2 regions of the Pseudomonas sp. NyZ201 genome follow, and region 1 is predicted to be linked to the other one. Evidence: predicted binding sites of a transcription regulator. Region 1 holds the regulator's gene; the other holds the start of a gene.

Region 1 (7,413 bases):
TGTCCGCCCTTGCGCCTCGGGTGCCCAACGCCGAGCTTGAAGACGAGCTGCGCAAGACCCAATCGCGCATCGCCACTGCCCAGGCCGAACTGAGCGCCCGCGACGACAGCGACAGCGGCAACCGCCAGCTGTTCGCCGGCCTGCCGCTGACGGCCTCCGAGCCGCTGGTCGAGCCACGTCATGAAGAGCCGGCGCCTGCGCCGGCCGCCCCGGCGCCATCGGCCATCGACCGGCGTATGTTCGATTCCATGCGTTCCGAGCTTTCCGGCCTGCGCGAGCTGCTGGAAGTCCAGCTCGGCTCCCTGGCCTGGAACCAGTTGCAGGGCGCCAAGCCGCACCAGGCCAATCTCTGGCGCCGCCTGCAGCGCATCGGCCTGTCCGGCCCGCTGGCCCGCGACCTGCTCGACCTGACCCAGGAAATCGTCGACCCGCGCCACGGCTGGCGCATGCTCCTGGCCCATCTGGCGCGGATGATCCATGTGCCGGATGTCGAGCCGATCGAGGAGGGCGGGGTGATCGCCATGGTCGGCCCGGCCGGCATGGGCAAGACCACCACCCTGGCCAAGCTGGCCGCGCGCTATGTGCTCAAGTACGGCGCGCAGAACCTGGCCCTGGTGAGCATGGACAGTTTCCGTATCGGTGCCCAGGAGCAGCTCAAGACCCTCGGGCGCATCCTCAACGTCCCGGTGACCCACGTCGATCCCGGCCAGTCCCTGGCCCAGGCGCTGGAGCCGCTGCTGCGCAAGCGCGTGGTGCTGATCGACACCGCCGGCCTGCAGGCCAGCGACCCGGCGCTGCGCATGCAGCTGGAAACCCTTGCCGGGCGTGGCATCCAGGCGAAGAATTACCTGGTCCTGGCCACCACCAGCCAGAAACAGGTGCTGACCGCCGCCTACCACAGCTACAAGCGCTGCGGCCTGGCCGGTTGCATCCTGACCAAGCTCGATGAAACCGCCAGCCTGGGCGAGGTTCTCAGCCTGGCGATCAGTCACGAACTGCCCGTGGCCTATCTTACCGATGGCCCGCGCATTCCTGACGACCTGCACCTGCCGCGGCGGCACCAGTTGGTAAGCCGCGCGGTCAGTGTGCAGATGCAGGACGATCCGAGCGAGGAGGCCATGGCCGATATGTTCGCCGACCTGTACCACAGTGACGGCAAGCGTGTCGGCTGAGGTGGATATGTATCAGTTGCAAAGTACCTACATCACACGGATCGCGTGGCAAGTCATGGCTGTAGCCAGCGCGGCCCCGTCATGTGGCCTCGGTCTAAGCAAGACAAGGTAAAGAACAAATATGGGTAGCATGCATCCCGTACAGGTGATCGCCGTGACCGGCGGCAAAGGTGGCGTTGGCAAGACCAACGTGTCGGTGAATCTGTCACTGGCACTGGCCGAGCTCGGTCGTCGCGTCATGCTGCTGGACGCCGACCTTGGCCTGGCCAATGTCGACGTACTGCTCGGGCTCACCCCCAAGCGCACCCTGGCCGACGTCATCGAAGGCCGTTGCGAGCTGCGCGACGTCCTGCTCCAGGGCCCTGGCGGTGTACGCATCGTCCCGGCGGCCTCGGGCACCCAGAGCATGGTGCACCTGGCCCCGGCCCAGCACGCCGGCCTGATCCAGGCCTTCAGCGAGATCGGCGACAACCTCGACGTGCTGGTGATCGACACCGCTGCGGGGATCGGTGACTCGGTAGTCAGTTTCGTTCGCGCGGCCCAGGAAGTGCTGCTGGTGGTGTGCGACGAGCCGACCTCGATCACCGACGCCTACGCGCTGATCAAGTTGCTCAACCGTGACTACGGCATGAGCCGTTTCCGCGTCCTCGCCAACATGGCGCAGAGCCCCCAGGAAGGGCGCAACCTGTTCGCCAAGTTGACCAAGGTCACGGATCGCTTCCTCGATGTCGCCCTACAATACGTCGGTGCCGTGCCGTACGACGAATGCGTGCGCAAGGCCGTGCAGAAGCAGCGAGCGGTCTACGAAGCCTTCCCGCGTTCCAAGTGCGCGCTGGCGTTCAAGGCGATCGCCCAGAAGGTCGATAGCTGGCCGCTGCCGGCCAACCCGCGCGGCCACCTGGAATTCTTCGTCGAACGTCTGGTGCAGCCGACCAGTGCGGGACCCGTGCTATGAACGCCAGCGGCTACCGGATGTACAGCAAGTCCTCGCGTGACGCCCAGTACGAGCTGATCGAGCGCTATGCGCCGCTGGTCAAGCGCATCGCCTACCACCTGCTGGCGCGGCTGCCGGCCAGCGTGCAGGTGGAGGACCTGATCCAGGCGGGAATGATCGGCCTGCTCGAAGTCGCCAACAAGTACGACTCGAGCAAGGGCGCCAGTTTCGAGACCTACGCCGGCATCCGTATCCGTGGCGCCATGCTCGATGAAGTGCGCAAGGGCGACTGGGCACCGCGCTCGGTGCACCGCAATACCCGCATGGTCAGCGACGCAATTCGGGCAATCGAAGCAAAAACCGGCCGTGACGCTAAAGATCACGAGGTTGCTGCCGAACTCCAATTGAGTCTCGATGATTACTACGGGATTTTGAACGATACCTTGGGCAGCCGCCTGTTCAGCTTCGACGACCTGCTGCAGGACGGCGAGCATGAAGGGCTGCACGAGGACGGCGCCAGTGCCCAGCTCGAGCCTTCGCGCGATCTGGAGGACGAACGCTTCCAGGCAGCCCTGGCCGATGCCATCGCCAACCTGCCGGAACGCGAACGCCTGGTCCTGGCGCTGTACTACGACGAAGAGCTAAACCTCAAGGAAATCGGTGAGGTCCTGGGGGTCAGCGAATCGCGCGTCAGCCAGTTGCATAGCCAGTGCGCGGCCCGCCTGCGCAGCCGGTTGGGGGAATGGCGGGCGCGTTGAACCCGGGTTCGATGCAGTCGTTACAACGTGGTAGCCGGAATGATTGAACGCGCGCTCAGCGCTGGGCGCGTTAAAGACTGCTTGGAGGTCTAATTGAACAAAGAAATGAAAATCCTCATCGTCGACGACTTTTCGACGATGCGGCGGATCATCAAGAACCTGCTGCGTGACCTGGGCTTCACCAACACGCACGAGGCCGACGACGGCACCACCGCGCTGCCCATGCTGGAAACCGGTAACTTCGACTTCCTCGTCACCGACTGGAACATGCCCGGCATGACCGGTATCGACCTGCTGCGCAAAGTGCGCGCGGAAGAGCGCCTGAAGCACCTGCCGGTGCTTATGGTGACCGCCGAAGCCAAGCGCGAGCAGATCATCGAAGCCGCCCAGGCCGGGGTCAACGGCTACGTCGTGAAGCCTTTCACCGCCCAGGTGCTGAAAGAGAAAATCGAAAAGATCTTCGAACGCGTCAACGCTTGATGCGTCAACGGGGGCGCTATGGACCATAAAGAATCATCTCTGGGCGATTTCGAAATCACCCTGAAGAAACATGCCCAGGAGCTGGTCGAGAGCCTCGAACGAGGCCAGTTCGGCGACGCGGTGCAACTGATCCATCAGCTGAACCAGACCCGTGACCGCGGCCTGTACCAGGAAGTCGGCAAGCTCACGCGCGAGCTGCACAGTGCGATCGTCAGTTTCCAGATCGACACGCACATGCCGCAGGCCGAGGAAATTTCCCAGATCACCGACGCCACCGAGCGCCTGGCCTATGTGGTCAAGCTCACCGAGGCGGCGGCGAACCGCACTATGGACCTGGTCGAGCAAGGCGCGCCCGTCGTCAACGAACTGGGGGACGAGGCCCGTGCACTGCATGCCGACTGGCAGCGCTTCATGCGCCGGGAAGTGGCCGCCTCGGAGTTTCGCGAGCTGGTCCAGCGTGTCGACAGGTTCCTGGCGCGCAGCGCCGAGGATAGCCAGAAAGTCAGTGGCTACCTCAACGACATTCTCCTGGCCCAGGACTATCAGGACCTGACCGGCCAGGTGATCAAGCGGGTGACCTCGCTGGTCACCGAAGTCGAGAAGAATCTCCTCAAGCTGGTGTTGATGGCCAGCCAGGTCGACCGCTTTGCCGGTATCGAGCATGACCGCCGTGAGCTGCATGCTGAAAAAGACGAAAGTAAACATCCGACTCGGGGTGAAGGACCGCAGATTCATGCCGATAAACGTGAAGATGTCGTGTCCGGTCAGGACGATGTCGATGATCTGCTGTCCAGCCTGGGTTTTTAGGGAGCACGTTTGATGAGCTTCGGCGCCGATGAAGAAATCCTCCAGGATTTCCTGGTAGAGGCCGGCGAAATTCTTGAGCAACTGTCCGAGCAACTGGTCGAGCTGGAAAGCCGCCCGGACGATGCGGACCTGCTCAATGCGATCTTTCGCGGTTTTCACACTGTAAAAGGGGGCGCCGGCTTCCTCCAGCTCAATGAGCTGGTGGAGTGCTGCCATATCGCCGAGAACGTCTTCGACATCCTGCGCAAGGGAGAGCGCCGGGTCGATGCCGAACTGATGGACGTGGTCCTGGAGGCCCTGGATACGGTCAACAGCATGTTCGGCCAGGTGCGCGAGCGTACCGACATCACCCCGGCCACCCCGGAACTGCTCGGCGCCCTGGCGCGCCTGGCCGAGCCGGCCGGTGCCGAGCCCGCCGCACCGGTGGTTGCCGCCGAGCCGGTGGTCGCTGCCGAACCGGAGCCGGTGGCGGCGTCGGGCGACATTACCGACAGCGAGTTCGAGCAGTTGCTCGACTCGCTGGGTGCCATGCCTGACGACGTACCGGCGACCGAGGCCGGCGGCGATGAAATCACCGACGCCGAATTCGAATCCCTGCTCGACCAGTTGCATGGCAAGGGCCAGTTCGCCGCCGACAACCTGCAGGGCGCCAGCGCGCCTGCGCCGGTTGCCGAAGCCGGGGCCGAACCGAGCGATGAAATCACCGATGCCGAGTTCGAAGCGCTGCTGGACCAATTGCATGGCAAGGGTTCCTTCGCCGTGGATTCGCTGCCCGGTGTGGCGGCTGCCGCGCCTGCCGCTACGGCCGTCGAAGCGGCGCCTGCTGCCGCAGGCAGTGACGAAATCACCGAACACGAATTCGAAGCGCTGCTCGATCAACTGCACGGCAAGGGCAAGTTCGCCGCCGATGCCGTGGGCGCTGCCGCCACCGCTGCACCGGCTGCCGCCGCTGCGCCGGCCGCTGCAGTCGCCAAGCCGGCCGCACGTCCTGCTCCAGCGGCCAAGCCGGCCGCGGCCGCGCCTGCCCGCCAGGCCGCCGCGCCAGCCGCTGCCGCTGGCGACAAGCATCCGCCGGCCAGCGAAGCGGAAACCACCGTGCGCGTCGATACCGCACGCCTGGACGAGATCATGAACATGGTGGGCGAACTGGTGCTGGTGCGTAACCGCCTGGTCCGCCTGGGCCTGAACAGCGGCGACGAGGCCATGTCCAAGGCCGTGTCCAACCTCGATGTGGTCACTGCCGACCTGCAGACCGCGGTCATGAAGACCCGCATGCAGCCGATCAAGAAGGTCTTCGGGCGCTTCCCGCGCCTGGTTCGCGACCTGGCCCGGCAACTGAAGAAAGAGATCAACCTGGAATTGGTGGGCGAGGAAACCGACCTCGACAAGAACCTGGTCGAGGCCCTGGCCGACCCGCTGGTCCACCTGGTGCGCAATGCCGTCGACCACGGCGTGGAAACCCCGGAAGAACGCGAAGCGGCAGGCAAGTCCCGCGGTGGCAAGGTGGTGCTGGCGGCGGAGCAGGAGGGCGATCACATCCTTCTGTCGATTTCCGACGACGGCAAGGGCATGGACCCGGCGGTGCTGCGTGCCAAGGCCGTGGAAAAAGGCCTGATGGACAAGGACGCCGCCGACCGCCTGAGCGAGTCGGACTGCTACAACCTGATCTTCGCCCCGGGCTTCTCGACCAAGACCGAGATTTCCGATGTGTCCGGCCGCGGCGTCGGCATGGACGTGGTGAAGACCAAGATTTCCCAGCTCAACGGCTCGATCAATATCTACTCGGCCAAGGGCCAGGGCTCGAAGATCGTCATCAAGGTGCCATTGACCCTGGCGATCATGCCGACCCTGATGGTGATGCTGGGCAACCAGGCCTTCGCCTTCCCGCTGGTCAACGTCAACGAGATCTTCCACCTCGACCTGTCGCGCACCAACGTGGTGGACGGGCAGGAAGTGGTGATCGTGCGCGACAAGGCGCTGCCGTTGTTCTACCTCAAGCGCTGGCTGGTCAGTTCTGCCGCCCATGAAGAGCAGCATGAAGGCCACGTGGTGATCCTTTCGGTCGGCACCCAGCGCATCGGCTTCGTCGTCGATCAGCTGGTGGGCCAGGAAGAGGTGGTCATCAAGCCGCTGGGCAAGATGCTCCAGGGCACCCCGGGCATGTCGGGCGCCACCATTACCGGTGACGGGCGCATCGCGCTGATCCTCGACGTACCGAGCATGCTCAAGCGTTACGCCGCGCGGCGAATCTGATCCCGACGGCGCGGCCTCGCGGTTGCGCCGTCTAATGGAGTGTTTATGTCAGTCAAGGTCCTGGTGGTGGATGATTCCGGTTTCTTCCGCCGCCGTGTCTCGGAAATTCTCTCGGCGGACCCGACCATCCAGGTGGTCGGTACCGCCACCAACGGCAAGGAAGCGATCGACCAGGCCCTGGCGCTCAAGCCCGATGTCATCACCATGGACTACGAGATGCCGACCATGGACGGCATCACCGCGGTCCGCCACATCATGCAGCGCTGCCCGACGCCGGTGCTGATGTTCTCCTCGCTCACCCACGAAGGCGCCCGGGTCACCCTGGACGCCCTGGATGCCGGCGCGGTGGACTACCTGCCGAAGAACTTCGAGGACATCTCGCGCAACCCGGACAAGGTCAAGCAACTGCTGTGCGAGAAGGTCCATACCATCTCCCGCAGCAACCGGCGCTTCAGCAGCTACTCCAGCCCGTTGCCCGCGGTGAGCAGTAGCTCGTCGAGCCCGGTTGCGTCACTCGGCACGGCCCGCGCGCCATCCTCGCTGCCCGGGCGCACCACCGCTGCGGTACCTGCGCCGGTTGCAAGCCACTCGCCTGCGCCCAAGCGCAAGGCCTACAAACTGCTCGCCATCGGTACGTCCACCGGTGGTCCGGTCGCCCTGCAGCGGGTCCTGACCCAGTTGCCGGCCGGCTTCCCGGCGCCCATCGTGCTGATCCAGCACATGCCGGCGGCGTTTACCAAGGCGTTCGCCGAGCGCCTCGACAAGCTGTGCAAGATCAGCGTCAAGGAAGCCGAGGACGGCGACATGCTGCGCCCCGGCCTGGCCCTGCTGGCCCCGGGCGGCAAGCAGATGATGGTCGACGCCCGCGGCATGGTGAAGATCCTGCCGGGTGACGAGCGTCTGAACTACAAGCCCTGCGTGGACATCACCTTCGGTTCGGCGGCCAAGTCCTTCGGCGACAAGGTGCTGGCCGTGGTGCTCACCGGCATGGGCGCCGATGGTCGTGAAG
Region 2 (7,413 bases), 1.0 Mb from region 1:
CTTCCGGTCAGCTTCCACAGTCCTCGGGGCCGACGCCGCAATCTTCCGGTCAATATCCGCAGGTTTCCGGGCAATCACCTGCGCAGGTTGCTGCTCAGGCCGCCGCCCAGGCGGCGACCTTCGCCCAGTCTGCCGCCGCTGCTGCCCAGGCGGCGCAAACTGCTGCCCAGTCGGCCCAGGCGATACAGGCAGCTGCGCAGAGTGGCCAGATGACCCAGGCTCAGCAGGCCGCGCTGGCGGCAGCCCAGGCCCAGGCCGCGCAAAGTGCCGTGGCAGCGCAAACTGCAGCAGCCCAGGCCCAGGCGGCGGCTGCCGCTGCGGCGCAGGCGCAGACCGAGGCGGGCTACTGCAGGAAGTACATCGAAAGTGCCACCTGGGTACAACGTAACGAGCCGGGCTACGGGCTGATCTGGTCGTTGCAGGTCAAGCCGACGGAGTGCGCACGCCGGATGGGACCTGACCAGACCGACCGCGCGTATCGCGAACTGTACGAGATGTTCAAGACCGACCCGCGCTGGACCGAGAATATCAACCCTGGCTCCATGCGCCGGCAATTCGTCTGCCATCGCGTCGGCGTACCGGACAAGGAAGAGTGGAACCTCGAGCCGGCACGGCCCTACGTTTCCAGTGAGGCTTCGCTGAACTTACCGTACATCTGCAACCCGTTGCCGTCCGACGCCGGTAAATAGACCGGCCTGCCATGCCCCTGCCAGCACCCGCTGCCGGCAGGGGCATTTTCATGGGTCTGCGGTCGGCTGTGCGCCTGACCTGATATTTCTGTCAGTTTCGCCTGCCGACCGTTGCGCGCAGGTTGTGATTGCGACGTCGAGTTGTGGCTGTCCAGTCGTTGTTGCGTCGGATCAGTTATTCAATAGCTCCGGAGACAGGATGATGAACAGACGCATTAATGGATGGGTACTGGTGGCGGCATTGCCCTTGCTGCTGCAGACGACACTGGCGCTCGCGATGACCCAGTCCGAGCAGGCTGCCATGGCCGCAGCGCAAATGGAGGCCGCGCAAAATGCCGTGAATTCGGCGGCCCAGGCTCAGGCGGCGGCAGCCGCGGCAGCGCAGGCTCAGGGGGCGGCAACGGCCGCAGCGCAGGCGGGTTACTGTCAGAAGTACATCGAGAGCGCCACCTGGGTCCAGCGTGACGAGCCGGGCTACGGGCTGATCTGGTCGCTGCAGGTCAAGCCGACGGAGTGCGCACGCCGCATGGGCCCTGACCAGACCGACCGGGCCTACAGCGAGCTGTACGAGATGTTCAAGAACGATCCGCGCTGGACCGAACATATCAATCCAGGTTCCATGCGCAGGCAATTCGGTTGCCATGTGGTGGGTGTACCCTTCAAGGAGTACTGGAACCTCGAGCCGGCACGGCCTTACATTTCCCATGAGGCTTCGCTGCGTTTGCAGTTCATGTGCAACCCCCTGCCGTCCGACGCCGGAAAATAGACCGGCCAATCATGCCCCTGTCGGCACCCGCTGCCGACAGGGGCATTTTCGTGGGTGCGCCGGCGGTTTTTTTCACACCCGGAACTGCCCCAGCACATTCTCCAGATGCGCACTCAGCCGATTCAGCGCACGTCCCGACTCGCTCGAGTGCTGGGCGGCGAGGGTGGTCTCGCGGGACAGCCCTGCGGTTTCGGTGACGCTGCGGTTGATGTCTTCCACCACATGGGATTGCTGCAGGGTAGCGCTGGCGATCGAGGCATTGAGTGCGGTGAGGTTATGCAGCGCCTGGCTGATTGCATCCAGGCTGGCCCCGGCTTCACTGGCTTGCGCGACGGTCTCGCGGGAAACCTGGCTGCTGGCGTCGATGGCCTTGACCGCTGCTTCCGACTGGCCTTGCAGGTGTTCGATCATCGCCTGGATCTCGGCGGTGGACTGCTGGGTGCGCTGGGCCAGCAGGCGTACCTCGTCGGCGACCACGGCGAAGCCGCGGCCCTGTTCCCCGGCCCGGGCCGCCTCGATGGCGGCGTTGAGCGCCAGCAGGTTGGTCTGCTCGGCGATGGAGCGGATCACCTCCAGTACGCTGCCGATCCGCGTGCTCTGGCCGGCCAGGGCCTGGATCACCTGGACCGCTTCGTCGATGGTGCTCGAGAGTTCGTCGATCTTGCGCAGGCTGCCCTGGATGCTCTGTTGGCCCTGGCGAGCGCAGTCCTGGGCGGCGCTGGTCTCGCCGGAGGCCTGTTCGGCATGCTTGGCGACATCCTGCACCGCATAGCTGACTTCATTGATTGCCGTGGCCACCTGTTCCATCTGCTGCGATTGCTGTTCGCTGCACTGGCGGGTCTGCTCGGCGGTACTGCCGACGGCACCGGCGGAGCCGTCCAGTTCATGGGCGGCCTCGCGCAGGCGGCTGACCACCTGCTGCAGTTGCCCGGTAAAGGCGTTGAAATGCTGGCCGAGGCGGGTGATTTCGTCGTTGCCGTGGGTGTCGAGCCGGCGGGTCAGGTCGGCTTCGCCACTGGCGATGGTGGCCATGGCGTCCTCGGCTTCGCGCAGGGGCCGGACGATGCTGCGGGCAATCATGATCACCAGCAGGGCGAGGATCACCGCGATGCCGATGCCAACCAGCGAGGCGTCGCGCAACTGGCGGTAGAACTCGGCCTGCATGTCGTCGATATAGATGCCCGAGCCAATGACCCAGCCCCAAGGCTGGAACAGCTGGATATAGGAGGTTTTTTCCACCGGCTCGCTGGCGCCGGGCTTGGGCCAGCGGTAATCGATGCTGCCGGCGCCCTTGGCCTTGGCCAGCGCCACCATCTCGTTGAACAGGGCGAAGCCGTCCGGATCGCGAATCGCCGACAGGTCCTGGCCCTCGAGCTTGGGATTGGTCGGGTGCATGATCATCCTGGGGCCCAGGTCATTGATCCAGAAGTAGTCGTTCTGGTCGTAGCGCAACCCGCGCACGGCATTCATGGCGTGTTGCTGGGCTGCTTCGCGGCTGAGGGTCCCGGCGCTTTCCAGGCCCTGGTAATAAGCCAGGATGCCGGCGGCAGTTTCCACCACGTGGCGGGTTTTCTCGGCCTTGGCCTTGTACAGGTCGGTGTGGATCTGGTTGAGCATGAGCAAGCCGAGGGTCACCAGCATCGCTACGGCCAGCACCAGGATGAGCCACAGGCGCCGGCTGATCGACATACCGCGTAAAGTCTTCATAAAAGTGGCCTCGAGTTCTTGTTATTGTCACGAGCATCCAAGCACGCTTTGCCGCTTCTACCTACTCGACCAATGGATAAGTCGTTGATTCGGCAGGCTCCGTTGCGTACGACCGGGCAGCGTTTATCCGACGGGTCTGATAGGATCTCGGCCTTTGCGGGCCAAAACTGAAGGGTGCGCCGGCTTTTTTCTACGGCGCTCGGCGAGTCTGGGTCTCTAAACCAAGCAACGAATACTACAAAGGGGCATGCCGCGAGCATCGCCTCACGGGGGAATGATGGATTTTTGGACCGCCATGCAGGCAGTGATTCTCGGCATCGTCGAGGGTCTGACAGAGTTTTTGCCGATCTCCAGCACTGGCCACCAGATCGTCGTGGCCGACCTGATCGACTTCGGTGGTGAACGGGCGATGGCCTTCAACATCATCATCCAGCTCGGGGCGATCCTCGCGGTGGTGTGGGAATTCCGGCGCAAGATCCTCGATGTGGTGGTCGGCCTGCCGAAGCAGCGCCAGGCCCAGCGCTTTACCGCCAACCTGCTGATCGCCTTCTTCCCGGCGGTGATCCTCGGCGTCGCCTTTGCCGACTTGATCCATCATTACCTGTTCAACCCGATCACCGTGGCCGTGGCACTGGTGGTGGGCGGGGTGATCATGCTCTGGGCCGAGCGCCGCGAGCATGTGATCCGCGTCGAGGAAGTCGACGACATGCGCTGGACCGACGCCCTGAAGATCGGCTGCGCCCAGTGCCTGGCGATGATCCCGGGAACCTCCCGTTCCGGCTCGACCATCATCGGCGGCCTGCTGTTCGGCCTGTCGCGCAAGGCAGCCACCGAGTTCTCGTTCTTCCTGGCCATGCCAACCATGGTCGGCGCCGCCGTGTATTCGGGCTACAAATACCGGCACCTGTTCCAGCCGGATGATTTCATGGTCTTCGCCATCGGTTTCGTGGTCTCGTTCATCTTCGCCATGATCGCCGTGCGCGGCCTGCTCAAATTCATCGCTAGCCACAGTTACGCTGCGTTCGCCTGGTATCGCATCGGCTTTGGCTTGCTGATCCTGGCGACCTGGGTATTCGGCTGGGTCGATTGGTCGGTGGCCCAGGGGTGATGCGCTACCCGCGCCTGAAACTGGCCGCCTTCGTGGTGCTCTGCCTGCTGCCCGTGGGCGGAGCACTCAAGGTGGGGCTGGCGGGGCAGTTCTGGCTGCCGGCGCTGGCCTATCTGCTGGCGAGCCTGGTCTGTGCCGGGCTCTACTGGCATGACAAGCGCCAGGCACTGGCGCAGGGGCAGCGGATCCCGGAGAAGGTGCTGCATCTGCTCGAATTCCTCGGCGGCTGGCCAGGGGCGCTGGTCGGACAGCAGGCCTGGCGGCACAAGACGCGCAAGCTTTCCTACCAGTTGGTGTTCTGGATGATTGTGCTGATCCACCAGGCGATTTGGGTGGACTGGCTGTTTCTCGGGCAGTGGAAGCACATTTTCTGAGCCGCGCTCCTACAGGTCCCGGGTAAGCCCAGCCCGCAGCGCCTTCGGCAGTTTGCTCACCACCAACTGGTGCGAGCGGGTCAACAGATCCTCCAGTGTTTCCCTTCCCAAGGCATAAGGCCAGGCCACACTGATCCAGTGCGCTCGTGCCAGATACGGCGCCGGCCTGACCCCGGGCATATCCACGTAACCCACGAACAGGTCCTTGTCGACCTTGAACGACAATCCCGCGCCCGCCAGGTCCATGACCGCGAACATCTTGTTGCCGGCGACGGAGAACACTCGTACGCCGCCCCATTTGTAGTCTTCCCGGGCACCCGGCAAGCCCAGGCAGAAGGCTGCAACCTGTTCTTCGTTCAACTGCCGCTCAGACATAACGCTCTCCACATTCCTCGAAGGACGCCACCAGGTGATCGATCCAGGCCCGCACCGCTGGCAGCACACCGCGTCGATGAGGGTAGACCGCCTGCAGGAACCCGCTGGGCATCGACCAGTCCGGCAGCAGATTGACCAGTTCGCCCCGGGCCAGCTCTTGCTCGCAGTGCAGCAGGGGCAGGGCGGTGAAACCGAGGCCGGCCAGGGCGGCGGCCTTGCGCACGACGAAGTCGTCGATGGCCAGGCGCGCTTCCAGGGCCAGCTCTTCGCGCTTGCCGTTGCCATCGAGCAGGCGCAGGTGCACCAAGCGATCGGCCTCCACTGCGCCCAGGACGGGAAGCCCGGCCAGCTCGGACGGATGCCCGAGCGGGTGCGCGCGGGCGAAATCCGGCGATGCCACCAGTTGCATCTGTGCCCGGTTGAGGCGGCGGGTGACCAGGGCGGGGTCTTCGTCCCCGACATCACGGACGCGCAGCGCAACGTCGATGCCCTCGTTGATCAGGTCGACACGACGATTGACCAGGACCATCTCCAGTTGCACCTGCGGATACAAGGCCAGAAAGCGCGTGATGACGTCCGGCAGGAAGGCATGGGCCAGGCCGACCGGGCTCGATACCCGCAAGCGTCCACGGGGTTCGCTGGTCATGCTGGCCACCGCCTCGTCGGCCATTTCCGCCTCAAGCAGCATGGCCTGGCAATGCCGCAGGTAGCGCTCGCCCACGGCAGTCAGCTTGAGCTGGCGGGTGGTGCGTTGCAGTAGTCGAGTGCCGAGACGCTCTTCCAGCTCGGCGATGCGCCGCGACAGGCGCGACTTGGGAATGCCCAACTGGCGTCCGGCGGCGGCGAAGCCACCGGCTTCGACAACGCGGGCGAAGTAGAACAGGTCATTGAGGTCTTGCATGATTGTTCCATTGGTGGGACGAACTGGCGCGAATTCGCCATCTTATCACTCATTGATCATGCCGGTAGGATTCACTCCATCGTCACCGCTGACCCGCGGTCCTCACATCAGGGAGAATCCCATGAAGCTCTTGCATATCGATTCCAGCATCCTCGGCGACAACTCGGCTTCGCGCCAGCTGAGCCAGCAAGTGGTCCAGGCCTGGCAGGCCGCCGAGCCGGGTGTCGAGGTGATCTACCGCGACCTCGCTGCCGACGCCATCAGCCACTTCTCTTCGGCAACCCTGCTGGCCGCCGGTACCCCGGAAGAGGCCCGTGACGCCGCCCTGGCCCATGAAGCCAAGCTGAGCGCCGATACCCTGCAGGAGTTCCTGGATGCCGACGCCGTGGTCATCGGTGCGCCGATGTACAACTTCAGCATCCCCAGCCAGCTGAAAGCCTGGATCGACCGCATCGCCGTCGCCGGCAAGACCTTCCGCTATACCGAAGCCGGCCCTGAAGGCCTGTGCGGTAACAAAAAGGTGATCGTGGTGTCCACTGCCGGTGGCCTGCATGTTGGCCAGCCTACCGGTGTCGGCCATGAAGAATTCCTCAAGGTGCTCCTCGGCTTCATCGGCATCACCGATGTCGAGTTCGTCCGCGCCCACGGCCTGGCCTATGGCGAGGAGCCGCGCAACAGCGCAATCCAGGCGGCCCAGGCACAGATTGCCAACGAGCTGTTCGCTGCCGCCTGATCCTGCTGTCAGGAGTTTCATCCAGCTTTCATACGCTGCGTTTTGGCCCGCTCTATGCTTGGCATGGAGCGGGCCATCGCCGTTTGGATCAAGGTGAAACGAAAATGCAGGTTCTGCGGACGTTGCTGGTGCTTTCGCTGCTTGGGTGCAGCCTGCTGGTGCAGGCCGAACCGGCGCAGCACTGGAGTGTCGGCCTGCATCGCATGACGGTGCCCGATCCGCTGGACGGCCAGCCAATGCAGGTGCTGGCGTTCTATCCCTCCAGCGGCCAGCCCCATGTACGGCGTATCGATGGCTATCGGCTCAACGTGGCGGCCGAGGGGCCGGTGGTGATGGGGCGCTTCCCGCTGCTGGCGCTGTCCCACGGCAATACCGGCACGCCCATGGCCCTGCACGACCTGGCCAGTGCCCTGGCGCGGCGCGGCTTCGTGGTGGTCGCTGCGGTGCATCCCGGCGATAACAACAAGGACCACAGCCGTCTCGGCACCTTGAGCAATCTCTATGGCCGTCCTTTGCAGATCAGCGCGGCGATCACTGCCGCCCTCGACGATCCGCTGCTGGCTTCCGAGGTCAGCCCCGACCAGGTGGGCATGATCGGCTATTCGGCCGGCGCCGAGACCGCCTTGATCCTTTCCGGAGCACGCCCCGACCTGCAGCGCCTGCGGCGTTACTGCCAGGAGCGTCCGCAGGATGCCGATGCCTGCACCCGGCAGGGTGAGCTGATCGCCGATCGCGACGACCTGCTCCCCGAAGCCGACCC

What was found. The regulator FliA, encoded in region 1, starts transcription of late flagellar genes. The targets are predictions, from matches to a motif close to CTAAAGTTTNNNNNNNNNNNGCCGNTAA.
Region 2: the regulator FliA is predicted to act here: its motif matches at 3,307-3,334, upstream of ACPFMA_RS15070 (methyl-accepting chemotaxis protein).

The regions. Positions count from the first base shown of each region.
Region 1 is NZ_CP187557.1:4,435,355-4,442,767, reverse strand. It holds gene flhF (flagellar biosynthesis protein FlhF) at 1-1,172, shown strand, start outside; gene fleN (flagellar synthesis regulator FleN) at 1,294-2,127, shown strand; gene fliA (RNA polymerase sigma factor FliA) at 2,124-2,864, shown strand; gene ACPFMA_RS19685 (chemotaxis response regulator CheY) at 2,970-3,344, shown strand; gene ACPFMA_RS19680 (protein phosphatase CheZ) at 3,363-4,151, shown strand; gene ACPFMA_RS19675 (chemotaxis protein CheA) at 4,164-6,404, shown strand; gene ACPFMA_RS19670 (protein-glutamate methylesterase/protein-glutamine glutaminase) at 6,450-7,413, shown strand, end outside.
Region 2 is NZ_CP187557.1:3,392,550-3,399,962, reverse strand. It holds gene ACPFMA_RS15080 (DUF2599 domain-containing protein) at 1-689, shown strand, start outside; gene ACPFMA_RS15075 (DUF2599 domain-containing protein) at 892-1,455, shown strand; gene ACPFMA_RS15070 (methyl-accepting chemotaxis protein) at 1,528-3,162, opposite strand; gene ACPFMA_RS15065 (undecaprenyl-diphosphate phosphatase) at 3,440-4,270, shown strand; gene ACPFMA_RS15060 (DUF1294 domain-containing protein) at 4,270-4,644, shown strand; gene ACPFMA_RS15055 (MmcQ/YjbR family DNA-binding protein) at 4,654-5,019, opposite strand; gene ACPFMA_RS15050 (LysR substrate-binding domain-containing protein) at 5,012-5,920, opposite strand; gene ACPFMA_RS15045 (FMN-dependent NADH-azoreductase) at 6,042-6,653, shown strand; gene ACPFMA_RS15040 (alpha/beta hydrolase family protein) at 6,758-7,413, shown strand, end outside.